DNA from 3 places in the Burkholderia sp. YIM B11467 genome. Region 2 is predicted to be linked to each of the others. Evidence: predicted binding sites of a transcription regulator. Region 2 holds the regulator's gene; each other region holds the start of a gene.
The links. Region 2 encodes sigma-54, which starts transcription at its own class of promoters, with help from an activator protein. Its sites were predicted from a motif close to TGGCANGNAANCTGCTTT; they were not measured.
Positions count from the first base shown of each region.

Region 1: ACTRWB_RS08960 (collagen-like triple helix repeat-containing protein) is a predicted target of sigma-54. The motif match lies at 2,855-2,872, and genes of this name have one in related genera.
Region 3: glnA (type I glutamate--ammonia ligase) is a predicted target of sigma-54. The motif match lies at 1,155-1,172, and genes of this name have one in related genera.

Region 1 covers NZ_JBQVSQ010000002.1:386,571-392,512, reverse strand. The annotation lists gene ACTRWB_RS08970 (Lrp/AsnC family transcriptional regulator) at 3-464, shown strand; gene ACTRWB_RS08965 (hypothetical protein) at 595-1,368, shown strand; gene ACTRWB_RS08960 (collagen-like triple helix repeat-containing protein) at 1,483-2,817, opposite strand; partial or broken gene ACTRWB_RS08955 (copper-binding protein) at 3,077-3,232, opposite strand; gene ACTRWB_RS08950 (DUF2182 domain-containing protein) at 3,234-4,025, opposite strand; gene ACTRWB_RS08945 (DUF1326 domain-containing protein) at 4,022-4,666, opposite strand; gene ACTRWB_RS08940 (hypothetical protein) at 4,846-5,145, opposite strand; gene ACTRWB_RS08935 (hypothetical protein) at 5,435-5,683, opposite strand; gene ACTRWB_RS08930 (hypothetical protein) at 5,822-5,942, shown strand, end outside.
Region 2 covers NZ_JBQVSQ010000007.1:17,150-23,091, forward strand. The annotation lists gene kdsD (arabinose 5-phosphate isomerase KdsD) at 1-137, shown strand, start outside; gene ACTRWB_RS23335 (KdsC family phosphatase) at 137-673, shown strand; gene lptC (LPS export ABC transporter periplasmic protein LptC) at 677-1,291, shown strand; gene lptA (lipopolysaccharide transport periplasmic protein LptA) at 1,312-1,977, shown strand; gene lptB (LPS export ABC transporter ATP-binding protein) at 1,974-2,750, shown strand; gene ACTRWB_RS23355 (RNA polymerase factor sigma-54) at 2,911-4,416, shown strand; gene hpf (ribosome hibernation-promoting factor, HPF/YfiA family) at 4,575-4,934, shown strand; gene ACTRWB_RS23365 (PTS sugar transporter subunit IIA) at 5,132-5,644, shown strand; gene hprK (HPr(Ser) kinase/phosphatase) at 5,774-5,942, shown strand, end outside.
Region 3 covers NZ_JBQVSQ010000006.1:399,865-405,806, reverse strand. The annotation lists gene ACTRWB_RS22815 (competence/damage-inducible protein A) at 1-296, shown strand, start outside; gene ACTRWB_RS22810 (rhodanese-like domain-containing protein) at 412-876, opposite strand; gene glnA (type I glutamate--ammonia ligase) at 1,282-2,697, shown strand; gene glnL (nitrogen regulation protein NR(II)) at 2,859-4,001, shown strand; gene ntrC (nitrogen regulation protein NR(I)) at 4,047-5,561, shown strand; gene ACTRWB_RS22790 (prolyl oligopeptidase family serine peptidase) at 5,640-5,942, shown strand, end outside.

The sequences.
Region 1 (5,942 bases), on a different contig from region 2:
CGATGGATGAACTGGACTGGAAGGTACTGGCGCTGATGCAGGACAACGGCCGCATCAGCTATACGGAGCTGGCGCGCCAGGTTCACCTGTCGGTGCCGGCGGTGACGGAGCGCGTGAAGCGCCTTGAAGCGGCGGGCGTCGTCGACGGCTACACGGCCCGGATCAATCCGGCCGCGGCCGGCTATCCGGTGAGCGCGCTGATCGGCATCACGGTGCCGCAACCGGCGAAAGCGAAATTCCTCAAGTTGCTGGAGACGATTCCCGAAGTCGTCGAATGCCATCACGTGACGGGCGCGGACTCGTATGTCATGCGGTTCGTCGCCGTCAGCATGGCCCATCTCGAACAGCTGATCGAACGCATCAACCTGTACGGCGAAACGCGCACATCGATCGTGATGTCGACGCCGCTGCCGGCGCGCGGGCTGGCGCGGCCGCCGTCGAAGCTCGATGGTGGCCGCAAGTAGCCGGCCGAGGCCTCGCCGACCGGCAGGTCCTGGCCCGAACCTCAGGCGACCGGTGCCGGCCGGTCACCTGAGCGAGGGTTTCAAGAAGGCCTCATGGGGCAGTTAACTTTCGACGCGAGCTGCTGACCTCATGCATCTGAACGACCCGGGCAAGCCGAGGTCGTGGGAGATGGCAAGGTTGACGCCCCCTGTTCACGGCCATAAGCTGGCCCTCGTTCCAATCGTGAAGAAGGCGCAACCCTTGAGAAAGCTCAATCAGGCAGTGTTTGCCGCGCTCGTCATCGGGTTTGCAACGAGTTTCGCGCACGCGCAGCAGCCGGCTGCGAGCAGCTCGGACGTCGCGCCGGCCACACCGGTCATGTACGTGCGGCCTTTCCAGGTCGTTCAGGAAAGCGACGGCTCGGGACGCTTGCTGTCCCGCACGCGGGCGACCATTCACGCGAGGTCGGCTAGCCAGAATGCAGGTGCGTTGGCGCAGGCCATCGTCCAGCAGCTCGGCAACGCGGGCGTCACCGCGCGTTATCTCGCGCCCGGCGAACCGTCGCCGCGGGTCGCGTCGGGCTGGCTGATCGGCGGCGTTTTCTATTCACGCGCCCCGAGCGGCCGCATTCAGTCGCTGCTGCAAGGCGGCTCGGGCGACGACAGCCCGAACACGGAAGTCTCGGTGACGATCGCCGACGCGGCCGGGGACGCCAACGTGCCGTTTGCGGTCATCGGCGTGGCGGATGCGATCAAGGCGCAAGGCACGGTGGCGAGCTGGAATCCGTACGTCGTTGCGGCGAAGTTCGTCGTCAAGAAAGCCGAGGGGACGACCGCGGTTGATTCGTTGGCGAAGGATATCGCCAATCAGATCATCGGGCACCTGGATGCGTTGCAGCAGCATGCCGCGGCACCGCCGCATTGAGGTGAAGCCAGGAGACGGCTTGCGCAAAAAGTTGAGTGTCGCCATGCAACTTTTTTGAAGCCGTCTCCCAGGTCATTGGGCACCGCTGCCCGTGCGACGTTCGGCGCCGACCGGCTATTTGCCGGCCACGCCGCCGAGCAGGCCGCCCACCAGCGACGTCACCGGCGCGAGCGGATTGCCGAGCGCGCCCAACGGATTGCCGCCGCCGGTGCCGGTCGCAGAGCCACCGTGCACGGCCGCCGGCATACCGCCGACCACGCTCGTCACCAGGCCGGCGATCGGCACCGCGCCGTTCGCACCGCTCGGATTCACGAGCCCGCCCACGTTGGTCACCGTATTGCCGACCGCACGGACGAGTTCACCGACACCGCTCACGACCGGCTGCGGCGACGCCGATGTCACCTTCCATCCGGCCGACGTGATTGCCCCGCCGATTTGCCCGAGCAGGCCGGCGACCGGCTGGCCGAGGCCGGTTGCGGTGCCGACCTGTTGCGTGAGCTGGCCGGCCGTCGTCACGAGCGGCGTGATCGCCGTGCTAAGCGCCTGCGTCGCCTGCTGGACCGGGCCTGACGACAGCGCCGAGCCGAGCATCGTGCCGCCCGACTTCAGACCGCCGGCCACCGTGTCGAGCAGGCCGCCGACCGGCGTCGTGAGCGGTGCCAGCGGCGACAGCGGGCCGGAGCCGAGCGCCTTCACCGTATCGGCGAGACCGCTGACCGGATTGCTGGTCGAGCCGACGATCGTGCCGAGGCCGGCGACCGTCGAGCCGACCGGGTTCGTCGTGAAACCCATCTGACCGATGCCGTTGCTCACCGCGTTCGACGTATCGCGGATGAGCGTGCCGGCGCCGGTGACCGTGTTGGCGAGCCCGGTGGTCACGCCCTTGGTTCCGCCCGGAGGGCTTGCGCCGGCGATCGTGACGCCCACATCGGTGACGACCGAACCGACCGAGCTGATGATGCCGTTCGTGCCCGGCGTTCCGCTTGTGCCACTGCTGCTCGTGCCACTGCTGCTCGTGCCGCTGCTGCTTGTGCCGCTGCTGCTCGTGCCGCTGCTGCTCGTGCCGCTGCTGCTCGTGCCGCTGCTGCTCGTGCCGCTGCTGCTTGTGCCACTGCTGCTCGTGCCGCTGCTGCTCGTGCCGCTACTGCTTGTGCCGCTGCTGCTTGTGCCGCTGCTGCTCGTGCCGCTGCTGCTTGTGCCGCTGCTGCTCGTGCCGCTGCTGCTTGTGCCGCTGCTGCTCGTGCCGCTGCTGCTTGTGCCGCTGCTGCCGCTCGTGCCACTGCTCCCGCTCGTGCCACTTGTACCGCTTGACGTACCGGTCGTACTCGTTCCGATGGTGTTACCGCCCGGTGTCGGCGAGGTAACGTCGTTGCCGCCGCACGCAGCCAGCGCGCACGCCGCGGCGATGGCGGCGAGCGCAACGTTCGCCTTGATGAAATGATTTTGCATGGAAGCCCCCGTAAGCTATTCAGCGCGATCATTTCAGCAAGCAGCTACCGTGCCATCTCTATCGGCGTCATTAACAATCCTGCAACCGTCCAGCAGCGATCGTCCTGGCGGCCCTTTCCGGCACGACGCATCGCAAGCGAGTCCAGCCCTTCGGTTCAATCGACGCTGGCGTGCCGGCAATCTCGACGTAACATCGGCCCTGCGTTACGTAGCACGAATGGAAAAAACCTGCCGTGACCGCGCATGCGCGGCATCTTCGTCACGGTCGCTTCACAAGCTTGACGATCGTAAGCGTGCCGTTGACGCTTTCGACCCGCACCCCGACCCGGTCGCCCACATCAAGCGGCGCGATCATGGCCGCATCGGCGATCTTGAACGCCATCGTCATCGGCGGCATCCCGATGTTGTCGAGTGCATCACACGATCAACGTCACGCCAGCCCAGGCGATCAGCACGACGCCCAGCGCGCGGCCGATACGTTCGCCGCCGGGCAGGATCTTTTCCGCGAACACGACGAGCGACAGCGCGGCAATCCAGACGACATTCATCACGCCGCCGACGAACAGCAGCGCCATCAGCAACCAGCAGCAGCCGACGCAATACATCCCGTGCCGCGCGCCGAGCAGGAAACTGCCGGCGACACCCGGGCGCCAGTGCGCGACCAGGAACCCGGCCGGCGCACGGCATTGCCGAAGGCACGCACGCTTCAGCGGCGAGAATTGATAGAGCCCGGCCAGCGCCAGCACGATCGCGGACAGGACGGCGCTCTTCGACCACAGCATCATCGCGGAGATCAGCCCGGCCGGCTGCAGCAGCTTCTGAAGCAACGCCGCGCCGATCGAGAACGCGAACCATGCGGTCAGATAACCGGCCAGCAGCGCCACCGACGTGAACGCCGAACCCGCACCGTCGGCACTGCGATGTCGCAGCACGCGCCGGTACAGCATCACGAGCGGCGCCGCGCTGGGCGTCATCATCGCAATCATCATCACCCACCACATCACGATCACGGTCGGCAGCGACGGATCCATGCTGCCCATGTCGTCCGCGAGACGATGCGGAAACAGCGCGACCGTCGTCATCTCCAGCGCCGACATGCCGGTTCCCGCACCCGTCCACAAGTAGAACCAGCAGATGCCGACGAGCGCGGCCATGCCGAGCAGCGTGATGACGCGCTCGCGCCCGAGCCAGTTGTCGAGGGGAATCATGCCGCGACGCGATGCCGGATCAGCCCGTGGTTGTTCAGGTGCAGCCGCGCGAACTGCGCATAGGTGCCGTCGAGGGTCAGCACGATGTTGCCTTGCGAGCGCCCCGTACCCGAGCCGATCTCGGCCAGCTCGTATTCGAAGCCGTGCGGCAGGTCGATCCGCACGCGATGCTCGGCGCCCGTCACCGGGTTGAGGATCGGTTCGCCCTCGACATCGAACACACCCTCGACGTGAATCCGGCCGCGCCGTGCATCGACATCGACGTCGAAATCGATCCTCGTGAAGATCGGATCGAACGCGTGCTCGAGCGTCGACGCATACACCGAGAACATCGTCGCAAACGGATCGGTATCCTGACCGGTCATGATCTTCAGCACCGCCTCGCGCTGTGCCGGACTCGCGCGCTCGTCGACGATCGGCTGGCACTTGCCCTTGCCTTCGTGGACGGGCCCCGGCCACTGAAACACGACCGCGATCCTGACACCGTCGAGCACCACGTCGCCGTAGTGACCGCTGTCGATCGACATCGCGCCCATCGCCTCGCAATTGCCGTTGGTTGGCAACGCATTGAACTGGCAGGGGCAACCGTATGAACAATTGCAGCTGATCATTTCGGTGCCCTGAATCTCCCACGGCGTCATGACTCCACCTCGCGCTCAGTGACATGTGAACGCTTCGAATCTAGTGCACGCCACGGTGAAATCAAAGCTGGAACGAAGGCCCGTTTCGACGCGTGAAAACCGTGCGCCACGGCGTCACGCAAGACGTTTCGAAGCACTCGCGCGAGTGCTGCTCCGGCGACCGCCGTCTCACTCGGATCTCACACGAACAGCGACGCGACGATCGCACACCACACCGCAATCGCGCCGCACAGAAACACGCGCCGCGCGACGAACATGCGCGACTCGTCGTCGGGGGTTTTCATCGGCGATGTCGCGAGAAACGGCACGCTGGCGAGGCACGCGAAGCCCAACAGCGCGGGCAAGATCACGATGTAGTCGCCGAACCGCCAGGGCAGCGGCTCGTGCCATCCCCAGTAGCCGAGAAACAGCATGCCCAGCGAAAACATCGTCGCGGCGGCCGAGCTGAGCGCGACCACCGATCCCGTCGGAAATTGCATGGGAGCCTCCGTTCGCGCCGCGTGCGCGACGCGGGATCATTATCCCGGCACGGAAGGTGAAAACACAACGACCGCCGGCGGCCGCCATCCACGCGCGCGAACCGCGCTCAACCGCTCATTCCGCCCAGGATCGCCGGGATCTCCTCGGCCAACCGCAGGCTCGAATGGATCCGGAACACGGGTTCGGCGTCGACGCCGGGCATCGGCATCGAGCAATCGGTAAAGACCAGCAGATACGCGTTGTCACGGATTGACAGAGTCGATTCGATCGAATTGCCACATCGCGCCGCTAACCCGGCTTCTTCGCCGACTGCACGACGGCAATCCAGCTCACCGCCGCCGCCGCGACCCAGCAACAGGTGATCATCAGGTCGAGATCCATCCAGCCCTCGAAATTCGCACTGTTTTCGAAACTGCAGCGATGATGGCCCCTGACCCAGACGCAACCACTGATGAACTGCTGAACGTGCATGTAAACGTTGAACACGGCGAAAGCGGAGATAATCACGGCGACCCGCAGGCGTGTGCTGTTTTTCATTGGCGCTGAAGGCGTGGGATGAGTTGCTGCCGATCTTAAGCCAACGGCGATGTGCGACGCAAATCGATCCTGCAGCGGCCCGATCCACCGGCAGGCGCGACCGATGCGGGATCGCGGCGAAAACGACGGAGAACACGGATGACGAAGCAGGACACGATCGCATTGATCGTCGATCCCGACAGCGGCGAACGGATTCACGACATCGCCGCAATCGTTCGGCACACGTGGGTCGTGACGAGCCCCGTGAACGATGCCGTGG
Region 2 (5,942 bases):
CGCCGGACCACCTGGCGGTCGAGGCCGTGGAACTGATGGAGCGCCACCGGATCAACCAGATGCTGGTCGTCGATGCCGACGGCGCGCTGATCGGCGCGCTGAACATGCACGACCTGTTTTCGAAGAAGGTGATCTGATGAGCGCAGCGTTGACTGCGGCCGAGCGCGCGAGCCGCGTGAAGCTGATGATTTTCGACGTCGACGGCGTATTGACCGACGGCGGCCTGCTGTTTACCGCCGCCGGCGATGCGATGAAGTCGTTCAACTCGCTCGACGGCCACGGCGTGAAGCTGCTCGGCGAAGCCGGCATCGCGACCGCGATCATCACGGGCCGCCGCTCGGAAATCGTCGCGGCGCGCGCCAGGGAAATGAAGATCGCGCACCTGTTCCAGGGCGTCGAGAACAAGCTCACCGTGTTCGCCGACCTGATCGCGTCGCTCGGCCTCACCGCCGACGCATGCGGCTACATGGGCGACGACTGGCCCGACCTGCCCGTGATGCTGCGCTGCGGCTTCGCGACCGCGCCCGCCAACGCGCACCCCGAGGTGATCGCCCGCGCGCACTGGGTGGCCGAGGCCCGTGGCGGCCAGGGCGCCGTGCGCGAAGTCTGCGACGCGATCCTGCGCGCGCAGCGCCGCTACGACGCGCTGCTCGCAGCCGCCTGCGGAGCCTGACGGATGACTACGCATTTCCGCTGGACCCAGCTGCTGCCGCTCGCCGCGGTCGCCGCGCTCGCGGGCATCACCTGGTGGCTGCTGCAGGCCACGCTGCCGCCGCCCGGCGAGGGCGTCGCGCAACCGAAGCGCCACACGCCCGATTATTTCGCGGACAACTTCTCGGTCACCGAGCTCGACCAGTCCGGCACGACCCAGTACCGGCTGACGGCCGCGAACCTGATCCATTACGAAGACACCGAAGACAGCGACCTGGTCGATCCGGCCATGCGCGCATTCCAGCCCGGCAAGCCGGTCGTGACGACCACCGCGAAGCGCGGCACCGTCAACGGCGACGTGTCGATCGTCGACTTGTACGACAACGCGCGCATCCTGCGCGCGGCCGGCGGCGGCGATCCGCAGATGCAGGCCGATTCCCAGCATTTCCGGATCTTCGTCAATGACGATGTGATCCAGACCGAAAAGCCGGTTAAACTTCAGCGCGGCCTGTCGCTCGTCAACGCGACCGACGGCATGAAGTACAACAACGTCACCCGGGTCATCGAGCTTTACGGCAACGTGCGCGGCACGATTGCCGCGGCGGACACGTCCGGCGGCTCGAAAGGTCAACCCAAGTGACGCATCCCTCACGTGACTGCATGAACGAACCGTTCCCTCGACAGAATTCCGGCGGCGCTGCGCGCGCCGTCCGCGCCGCGCTTGCCGCGACGCTCGTGGCGCTCCCGCTGATCGGGCTGGCGCCGCTCGCCCATGCCGAGAAGGCCGACCAGAGCAAGCCGATCAACGTCGAGGCCGACAACCTGACCTACGACGACCTGAAGCAGGTCACGGTCGCGACCGGCAACGTCGTGATCACGAAGGGCACGATCATCATCAAGGGTGATCGCGTCGAAGTGCGCCAGGACCCGGAAGGCTATCAGTACGCCACGTCGTTCGGCAGCAGCAAGAAGCACGCGACGTTCCGCCAGAAGCGCGAAGGCCTCGACGAATATATCGACGGCGACGCCGAGCGCATCGACTACGACGGCAAGCAGGACCTGACCACGCTGACGACCGCCGCGACCGTGCGCCGCCTGCAGGGCACGTCGACCATCGCCGACACCGTGCACGGCAGCGTGGTCACGTACGACGGCCAGCGCGATTTCTACACCGCCAAGGGCGGCAAGGACGTCGCCGCGCCGGGCAACCCGAACGGCCGCGTGCGCGCGATGCTGTCGCCGAAGAACGGCGGCCCCGCTCCGCTGAACGGCGCGCCGGCGAAGCTGTCGCCGTCGACCACCATCCAGGGAGCGCCGGGCCAATGAACGCGCTACCGAACCGCCAGCCGGCCGGCACCACGAGCTCGCTCGTCGTCCGCAACCTGAAGAAGCGCTACGGCTCGCGCACGGTCGTCAAGGACGTGTCGCTCGACGTGAAGAGCGGCGAGGTCGTCGGCCTGCTCGGCCCGAACGGTGCCGGCAAGACCACGTCGTTCTACATGATCGTCGGCCTCGTGCCGCTCGACGCGGGCGAGATCTCGCTTAACGGCAGCTCGATCAGCCTGCTGCCGATCCACAAGCGCGCGTCGCTCGGCCTGTCGTACCTGCCGCAGGAAGCGTCCGTGTTCCGCAAGCTGACCGTCGAGGAAAACATCCGCGCGGTGCTCGAGCTGCAGTACGGCGAGGACGGCAAGCGGCTGTCGAAGGACGCGATCGCGGCACGCACCGAAGCGCTGCTCGACGAACTGCAGATCGGCCACCTGCGCGAGAACCCCGCGCTGTCGCTGTCGGGCGGCGAACGACGCCGTGTCGAAATCGCGCGCGCGCTCGCGACCAATCCGAGCTTCATCCTGCTCGACGAACCGTTCGCCGGCGTCGACCCGATCGCGGTGCTCGAGATCCAGAAGATCGTCAAGTTCCTGAAGCAGCGCAACATCGGCGTGCTGATTACCGATCACAACGTCCGCGAAACGCTCGGCATCTGCGACCACGCGTACATCATCAGCGACGGCTCGGTGCTCGCCGCCGGCGCGCCGAGCGATATCATCGAAAACGAAAGCGTACGCCGCGTGTACCTCGGCGAACACTTCCGCATGTAACTCCCTCCTCGTGGCTGGCTGCACCCCGCCCGGCATCGCCGCGCGGGGCCGTGCCCCGCTTCGCGGCCATGCCCGCGGCCGGGCGGCGCGCCGCGCGTAATCGCGGATGGCTCAACGCGCCTGGGTCGTGGCACACTGCCGGTATGACTCCCTCCTTGCCATGAAAGCCAGCCTTCAACTCCGCCTGTCGCAACATCTGGCGCTGACGCCCCAGCTACAGCAGTCGATCCGGCTCCTGCAGTTGTCGACGCTCGAATTGCAACAGGAAGTCGCGATGGCCGTCGCGCAGAACCCGCTCCTCGAAAGCGACGACGAATGGATCGCGAGCCCGTTGCGCGTTGCATCGGACGGATCGCTGATCGCGCAGACGCCCCCCGCACAGAACACCGAGCCCAGCGCGGCGAACAGCAGCAGCCAGTCGAGCGATCGCGCGGAGCGCGACGAACCGGCCGGCGCGGACGAATACGACGGTTACGGGGCCGGCGACGGCAACGACGGCCCACAATGGAATCTCGACGAATACGGCCGCTCGAGCGGCGCATCCGACGACGACGACCTCCCGCCGCTGCAGGTGCAGGAAGCCGCGACGTCGCTGCGCGACCACCTGTCCGCGCAGTTGCGCGTCACGCAGGCCAGCCCGCGCGATCGCGCGCTCGTGATGTTCCTGATCGAATCGCTCGACGACGACGGCTACCTGACCGCGACGCTCGACGAAGTGCACGCCGACCTGCCGTCCGAGCTGGAGATCGACTGCGACGAACTGAACGCCGCGCTCGCGCTGCTGCACAGTTTCGACCCGGCCGGGGTCGGCGCCCGCTCGGCTTCCGAATGCCTGAAGCTGCAGTTGCTGCGCCTCGATCCGTCCCCGACGCGCACGCTCGCGCTCGAGATCGTGTCGCAGCATCTGGAACTGCTCGCCGCACGCGACTTCACACGGTTGCGCAAGCACCTGAAGGCGAGCGACGACGCGCTGCGCGACGCGCATGCGCTGATCCGCTCGCTGGAGCCGTTCCCCGGCGCCGCGTACGGCAAGGCCGAGGCCGACTACGTCGTACCCGACATCATGGTGAAGAAGGTCGGCCAGGGATGGCTCGCGGAACTCAATCCGGAAGTCGTGCCGCGCCTGCGGATCAACAACCTCTACGCGAACATCCTGCGCAACAGCCGCGGCGATCCGTCGGCCGGTTCGCTGAAGCAGCAGCTCCAGGAAGCACGCTGGCTGATCAAAAATATCCAGCAGCGTTTCGACACGATCCTGCGTGTCGCGCAGGCTATTGTCGAGCGTCAGAAGAATTTCTTTGCGCACGGTGAAATTGCCATGCGCCCCTTGGTTTTGCGGGAAATAGCTGATACGCTGGGCCTACACGAGTCGACTGTCAGCCGTGTGACAACCGGGAAGTACATGCTGACCCCGTTCGGGACGCTTGAATTTAAGTACTTCTTCGGATCTCACGTTTCGACCGACACCGGTGGCGCCGCCTCGTCGACCGCCATCCGAGCCCTCATCAAGCAACTGATAGGAGCTGAAGACCCAAAATCGCCACTTTCGGACAGCCGCATTGCCGAGCTGCTGGCAGAACAGGGTTTCGTGGTCGCACGCCGCACGGTTGCGAAATATCGCGAAGCCCTCAAGATCCCGGCAGTGAATCTGCGCAAGTCTCTTTAGGCCTGCTGCCTGCCCGGCGGCAGGCGTGTTCCGGCCACCGCGCACACGGGGAACAAGCCGGGCGACCTGTCCGCGATACGCCGCTTCGTGCGGCAAGGGCAAGTCGACCGGAGCGCCGCCTCGATGCGGCCGGGTGGTCACTCGCTTGGAGAAGCACTATGAACCTGAAGATCAGTGGACATCATCTCGAAGTCACGCCTGCAATTCGCGAGTACGTCATCACCAAGCTGGACCGGGTGCTACGGCATAGCGATCAGGTGATCGATGGCACTGTGATCCTCTCGGTCGACAATCACAAGGAAAAGGACAAGCAGCAGCGCGCGGAAATCAACCTGCACCTGAAGGGCAAGGACATCTTCGTCGAAAGCGCGAACGGTAACCTGTACGCAGCGATCGATCTGCTGATCGACAAGCTGGATCGCCAGGTCGTCAAGCACATGGAGCGCCTGCAAACGCACGCGCACGACCCGATCAAGCTTCAGCCGTCGATCGACCAGATCGAACTGCCGCCGCAGTAACCGACACCGCAACACGCACGCCGCCCGGTTCGCCGGGCGTTTTTTTTGCGACTCCGCGCCCGTGGTGCGACCGGTCTGTCCATGCTGCGCCACGCACGCGGCTGTGCTCTATAATGTTCCGGTTATCGCCGGGGGGCGTTGAGTGCGGTAGCTGCGTTGCAGGTTGCCGATGCCAAATGCCTTGATATCGCCTGAACATGGAAAATCAGTCTGCCGCCGCAAGGAGACCCCAGGCCGCCCAATCGCCTGCCAACATGAATCGCCTAGCCAAAATCCTGCCCATAGAGAACGTCGTCATCGACCTCTCAGTCACCAGCAAGAAACGCGTCTTCGAACAAGCCGGGCTGATGTTCGAGAATCAGAACGGGGTCGCCCGCAGCACCGTCACGGACAACCTGTTCGCGCGCGAGCGCCTCGGTTCGACCGGGCTCGGCGAAGGCGTCGCGATTCCGCACGGGCGCATCAAGGGTCTCAAGCACCCGCTCGCCGCGTTCGTTCGGCTCGCCGACGCGATCCCGTTCGAAGCGCCCGACGGCCAGCCGGTTGGCCTCCTGATTTTTCTGCTCGTCCCCGAGCAAGCCACCCAGCAGCACCTCGAAATCCTGTCGGAAATCGCGCAACTGCTGTCCGATCGCGACGCGCGCGAGCGTCTGCACAACGAAACCGACATCGCCGAGTTGCATCGCCTGCTCACTCAGTGGCAACCTTGAGTTGATCCGGGCGGAATATTTTCCCGTACGAGGCGGCACGCGCCGCCGACCAGGGCCGCCCGGTGCCGGCCCGGCATGGCGACGTCCGTCGCCGCGCGCATGCGCCGGCCCATTGGAGTGACGAAAGTCATGGATACGTCCAGCATCAACGCCCAGAGCATCTTCGACGACAACGCGGCCACGCTGAAACTGAGCTGGCTGACGGGGCATGAAGGCTGGGAACGCGGCTTTTCGGCCGACACGGTCGGCAATGCGACCTCGAGCGCCGACCTCGTCGGCCACCTGAACCTGATCCACC
Region 3 (5,942 bases), on a different contig from region 2:
ACGCGCACCTGCATCACGCGACGCCGCACGCGGAGCGCTCGCTGTACGTGTTCGAGCTGCCGGAATCGACGCTCACGCCGCTGATGGAACGCATCGAGCGCGACTTCCCCGGCGTGCGCGTGTTCAGCCTGCCGAGCGTCGGCGACGCGGAGCGCGGCGGCATCTACGCGCGCCGTCACATCGACCTCGGCGTGAAGGGCGAGCCGGAAGCGGTCGCGGCCGCGTTCGTGAAGCTGCGCGAAGGCGTGCACCTGCTCGGCGGCGACGTCGTCGAGCCCGACCTGCCGCGCGCCTGAGCGGCGCGCAAATCGGCCGCACAAAAGCCACGGGCCGCGCAACGCGGCCCGTCATCGGCATGTCATCGCCCGGCTCGACGATGGTGCAGTTGTCACCGCCGGGAGGGGCGTGCCGTCAGGCGCCGATCCAGGGCAGCTTGCGGAAGCACCAGCCGTCGACCGTCTTGCGATGGCCTTCGGCGTCCTTCGCGCCCTCGAAGCCTTCGAGCAGGTCGAACGCCTTGGTGAAGCCGGCCTGCGACGACGCGACCGCGGCGAGCTTCGAGCGCGCGGCGCTGCGGCACAGGAACAGCACGGGCGTATCGGGCGGGAGGGCGGCCTTCAGTTCGTTGACGAATTCGGCGTTCGGCACGCCGCCCGGGTAGCGCGTCCATTCGAGGTGCAGGTACTGGCCGTCGCCGACGAGCGGACGGCCGATCCAGTCGAGTTCGGCGCGGGTGCGTACGTCGACGAGGCGCGCCGACGGGTCGAGTTGCAGCAGTTCGAATGCTTCGACCGGCAGCAGTGCGCCGGCGTAGTTGAGCGCGCCTTGTGCGCGGCGTTCGTCGGCCTTCGCGTAAAGCTGGTCGAGCGTACTCATGGCGGAGAGTCTCCTGTCGGTCAAACGAACATTCTAGCGCGGCGTCGCTTCCCGGATGTCCGTATGCGGTACGGTGCGCGCACCGCACACGCGTTCACCAAAAGAGTGCAGAATGGCGTGCGTGCACCAAAATGATTCAACGGGTTCGGCGTGTTTCGACGATTGCACCATACAGGTGCTTTCGGTTGGCGGCCGATGCGGCCCCGGGCCCCGGAATCGCGCAGCACAGCCCCGTCGCGGCGAGCGCCGGCGCGATTCGCGCCAATCTTGCGCATGGGTGGCACGGAAGCTGCTTTATAGAATTCGGTCAAATCGGGGCGCGCTGCGCAAAAGCTTGATCCCGATCAGCTCGATAAACGAGGCGGTTCCCAGTCCGCCGGAATTGTTCAATCAGGAGAAGAGGTTATGAGTAAAACCGTCGCCGACGTCATGCAACTCGTGAAGGACGAGGACTGCAAGTTTGTCGATTTCCGCTTCACGGATACGCGCGGCAAGGAACAGCACGTGTCGGTGCCGGTTTCGGCGTTTGACGAAGACAAGTTCGAAAGCGGTCATGCATTCGACGGTTCGTCGATCGCGGGCTGGAAGGGTATCGAGGCGTCGGACATGCTGCTCATGCCGGACCCGAACGCTGCCTTCATCGACCCGTTCTATGAAGAGTCGACCCTCGTGCTGACCTGCGACGTGGTCGAGCCGGCAGACGGCAAGGGCTACGAGCGCGATCCGCGTTCGCTCGCGAAGCGCGGCGAAGCGTACCTGAAGAGCACGGGCATCGGCGACACGGCCTACTTCGGTCCGGAGCCGGAATTCTTCATTTTCGACTCGGTCCAGTGGAACACGGACATGTCGGGCTGCTTCGTGAAGATCAACTCGGAAGAAGCACCGTGGTCGGCCGGCAAGGAATTCGAAGGCGGCAACACGGGCCACCGTCCGGGCACGAAGGGCGGCTACTTCCCGGTCGCACCGGTCGACACGTTCCAGGACATGCGTTCGGAAATGTGCCTGCTGCTCGAACAGCTCGGCATCCCGGTCGAAGTGCACCACCACGAAGTGGCGGGCCAGGGCCAGAACGAAATCGGCACGAAGTTCTCGACGCTGGTCGAGCGTGCGGACTGGACGCAATGGTCGAAGTACATCATCCATAACGTCGCGCACTCGTACGGCAAGACGGCGACGTTCATGCCGAAGCCGGTCGTCGGCGACAACGGTTCGGGCATGCACGTTCACCAGTCGATCTGGAAGGACGGCCAGAACCTGTTCGCGGGCAACGGTTATGCCGGCCTGTCGGAACTGGCGCTGTTCTACATCGGCGGCATCATCAAGCACGCCCGTGCGCTGAACGCGATCACGAACCCGACGACGAACTCGTACAAGCGTCTGGTCCCGCACTTCGAAGCACCGGTCAAGCTCGCTTACTCGGCGCGCAACCGTTCGGCATCGATCCGCATTCCGCACGTGTCGAACCCGAAGGGCCGCCGTATCGAAACGCGCTTCCCGGATCCGATGGCGAACCCGTACCTGTGCTTCACGGCGCTGATGATGGCCGGCCTCGACGGGATCCAGAACAAGATCCATCCGGGCGAAGCCGCGGACAAGAACCTGTACGACCTGCCGCCGGAAGAAGATGCAAAGATCCCGACCGTTTGCGCGGGCCTCGACCAGGCACTCGAAGCACTCGACAAGGATCGCGAGTTCCTGACGCGCGGTGGCGTGTTCACGGACGGCATGCTGGATGCGTACCTCGCGCTGAAGGAGCAGGAGCTGGCGAAGTTCCGCATGACGACGCACCCGATCGAGTTCGAGATGTACTACTCGCTGTAATCGGCGATGGCGCTTCGATTCAGCGCCGTTTTGCCGGTTCGTTCCCGTCGCGCGGCTTGCGGCGGGAACGGCGGAGTCTGAAAGGGGACGGCGTCCAGCCGTCCCTTTTTTGTTCCGAGGATTTTCATTTTCTGGCCCGTTGAGGCGCGACAAGCACGCAGATGGTTCTGAAGAATCTGATCAAGGCGAAGACGGGGCAACCCGAGCGACTGACGGACGACGAGCGGCTCGCGCGCTCAGGCCTGCTTGCGGGGCTGGAAGCGCTGCCGACGGTCGTGATCGTGCTCGACCGCAAGACGCTGCGGATCGCGTTCGCGAACCCGTCCGCGGAAGCGATGCTCGACATCTCGCGCCGGCAACTCGCGCAGCGGCCGTGGGGCGAGATTTTTCCGAATGCGAACGAACTCGCATCGACGATCACCGCGATCGGCGAGGAGCGCTTTCATGCGACGCATCTCGATACCGTGCTCGACCGGCCCGGCCGCGAACCGCTGCACGTGCATGCGATCGTCGGTTTCCTCGAGACCGCGCCCGATTTCGTGCTCGTCGAGTTGTTCGAGAACGAGCGGCAGTCGCGTACCGATCGCGAGGAGCGCATCCACGATCTGACCGCGGTCAACAAGCAGCTGATCCGCAACCTCGCGCACGAGATCAAGAACCCGCTCGGCGGAATTCGCGGCGCAGCCCAGCTGCTCGAATTCGAACTCGGCGAGCGCGAGCGCGGCGAGTTGCGCGAATACACGCAGGTGATCATCAAGGAGTCCGATCGCCTGCAGACGCTCGTCGACCGATTGCTGGAGCCGCATCGGCATCCGCATATCGTCGGCGACGTGAACATTCATGAAGTGTGCGAACGCGTGCGCGCGGTGATGCTCGCGGAATTCCCGCGCGGGCTCACGATCGAGCGCGACTACGACGTGAGCGTGCCGGATCTGCGCGGCGACAAGGAGCAGCTGATCCAGGCGCTGCTCAACATCGTGCGCAACGCCGCGCAGGCGCTGCGCGAACGGATCGCGCAGGGCGACGCGAAGATCGAGCTGCGCACGCGCATCGCGCGCAAGATCACGATCGCGAAGCGCCTGTACAGGCTGGCACTGGACTTGCATGTGATCGACAACGGGCCCGGCATTCCGGAAGAGATCCGCGACCGGATCTTCTATCCGCTCGTGTCCGGGCGCGAAGACGGCAGTGGTCTCGGCCTCACGCTCGCACAGACGTTCGTGCAGCAGCACGACGGGATGATCGAGGTCGAAAGCCGGCCCGGACGTACCGAATTTCAGATCCTGCTACCGCTCGACCATTGAGCGGCGGCAGTGCGATTCACCGGATTTCCCCATTCTGACCGACCTATGAAGCCGATCTGGATAGTTGACGACGACCAATCGATCCGCTGGGTGCTTGAAAAGGCGCTCGCCCGGGACAGCTTCGCGACGAAGAGCTTCGCGAACGTGCGCGACGCGCTGGCCGCGCTCGACCACGAGACACCGCAGGTGCTCGTGTCCGACATCCGGATGCCGGGCGGCTCGGGCCTCGAGTTGCTGCAGGCGATGCACGAGCGCCTGCCGGGCCTGCCCGTCATCATCATGACGGCGTTCTCCGATCTCGACAGCGCCGTGGCGGCGTTCCAGGGCGGCGCGTTCGAATACCTCGCGAAGCCGTTCGACGTCGACAAGGCGGTCGAGCTGATCCGCCGCGCGGTCGAGGAAAGCCTGCGCGGCGGCACGCCGCAGGACGAGCGTGTCGCCGAAGCGCCGGAGATGCTCGGCCAGGCGCCCGCGATGCAGGACATGTTCCGCGCGATCGGCCGCCTGTCGCACTCGGCCGCGACCGTGCTGATCACGGGCGAGTCGGGCACCGGCAAGGAACTCGTCGCGCGTGCGCTGCATCGTCACAGCCCGCGTGCGAACGGGCCGTTCATCGCGCTGAACACCGCGGCGATTCCGAAGGACCTGCTCGAATCCGAGCTGTTCGGTCATGAGCGCGGTGCGTTCACCGGCGCGCAGACGACCCGCCAGGGCCGCTTCGAGCAGGCCGAGAACGGCACGCTGTTCCTCGACGAAATCGGCGACATGCCGTTCGACCTGCAGACGCGCCTGTTGCGCGTGCTGTCGGACGGCCAGTTCTATCGTGTCGGCGGGCACAATCCGCTGCGCGCGAACGTGCGCGTGATCGCCGCGACGCACCAGAATCTCGAGGCGCGCGTGCGGCAGGGGCTGTTCCGCGAGGACCTTTACCACCGGCTCAACGTGATCCGGCTGCGCCTGCCGCCGCTGCGCGAACGCAGCGAAGACATCGCGCTGCTCACGCGCCACTTCCTGCAGAAGAGCGCGCGCGATCTCGGCGTCGAGCCGAAGCGGGTGTCCGACGACGCGCTGGCATACCTGACGTCGCTGGCGTTTCCCGGCAACGTGCGGCAGCTCGAGAACCTCGCGAACTGGCTGACCGTGATGGCGCCCGCGCAGACCGTCGAGATCAAGGATCTGCCGCCCGACCTCGTGCCGGCCGGTGCGCCGGTCGTCGCGACGGGCGACGGCATGGATGCGCACGGCAACGGCGGCGGCGCGCTGGCCGGGCAGCCGGCCATCGGTGCGGTGCCGGTGGCGTCCGCGCCCGTTGCGGCCGCGCCGAACGGTGCGCCGGCCGGTTATCCGGTGTGGGAGCATGGGCTGCGCACCGAAGTCGCGCGGCTGTTGCGCGAGAACTCGGCCGACGTGATGGACGAGCTCGCACGCCGCTTCGAGGCGGCCGTGATTCGCGAAGCACTCGACTTCACCCGCGGCCGCAAGGTCGAGGCCGCGGAGCGGCTCGGCATCGGCCGCAACACGATCACGCGCAAGATCCAGGAACTGCATCTGGAGCCCTGAGCATGATTCGCGGCACGCGCGGGCATCGCGCGTGCCGCGATCGGACATAATCGCGGTTTGCCGTTACGCTTATCCGCAATGTCCGATTCCTTCCGCTGGCCCGCCGGGGCCGACCCGTTCCGTTTCCTCGAAGCGCTCGACAGCAAGCGCGCCCGCACGTGGGTCGACGAGCAGAATGCACGCACGCGCGCCGCGCTGCGCGACGACGATGCGTATCGCGCGCTCACGGCGCGTCTCGCGAAAGCGTATCTGCCGCGCGAACGCCCGGTGATTCCGACCCGCTGGCGCGACTGGGCCTACGACCTGTGGCAGGACGATCTCCATCCGAAGGGGCTGTGGCGCCGCACGCGCTGGGATGACTGGCGCGCCGGCCGGCCGGCG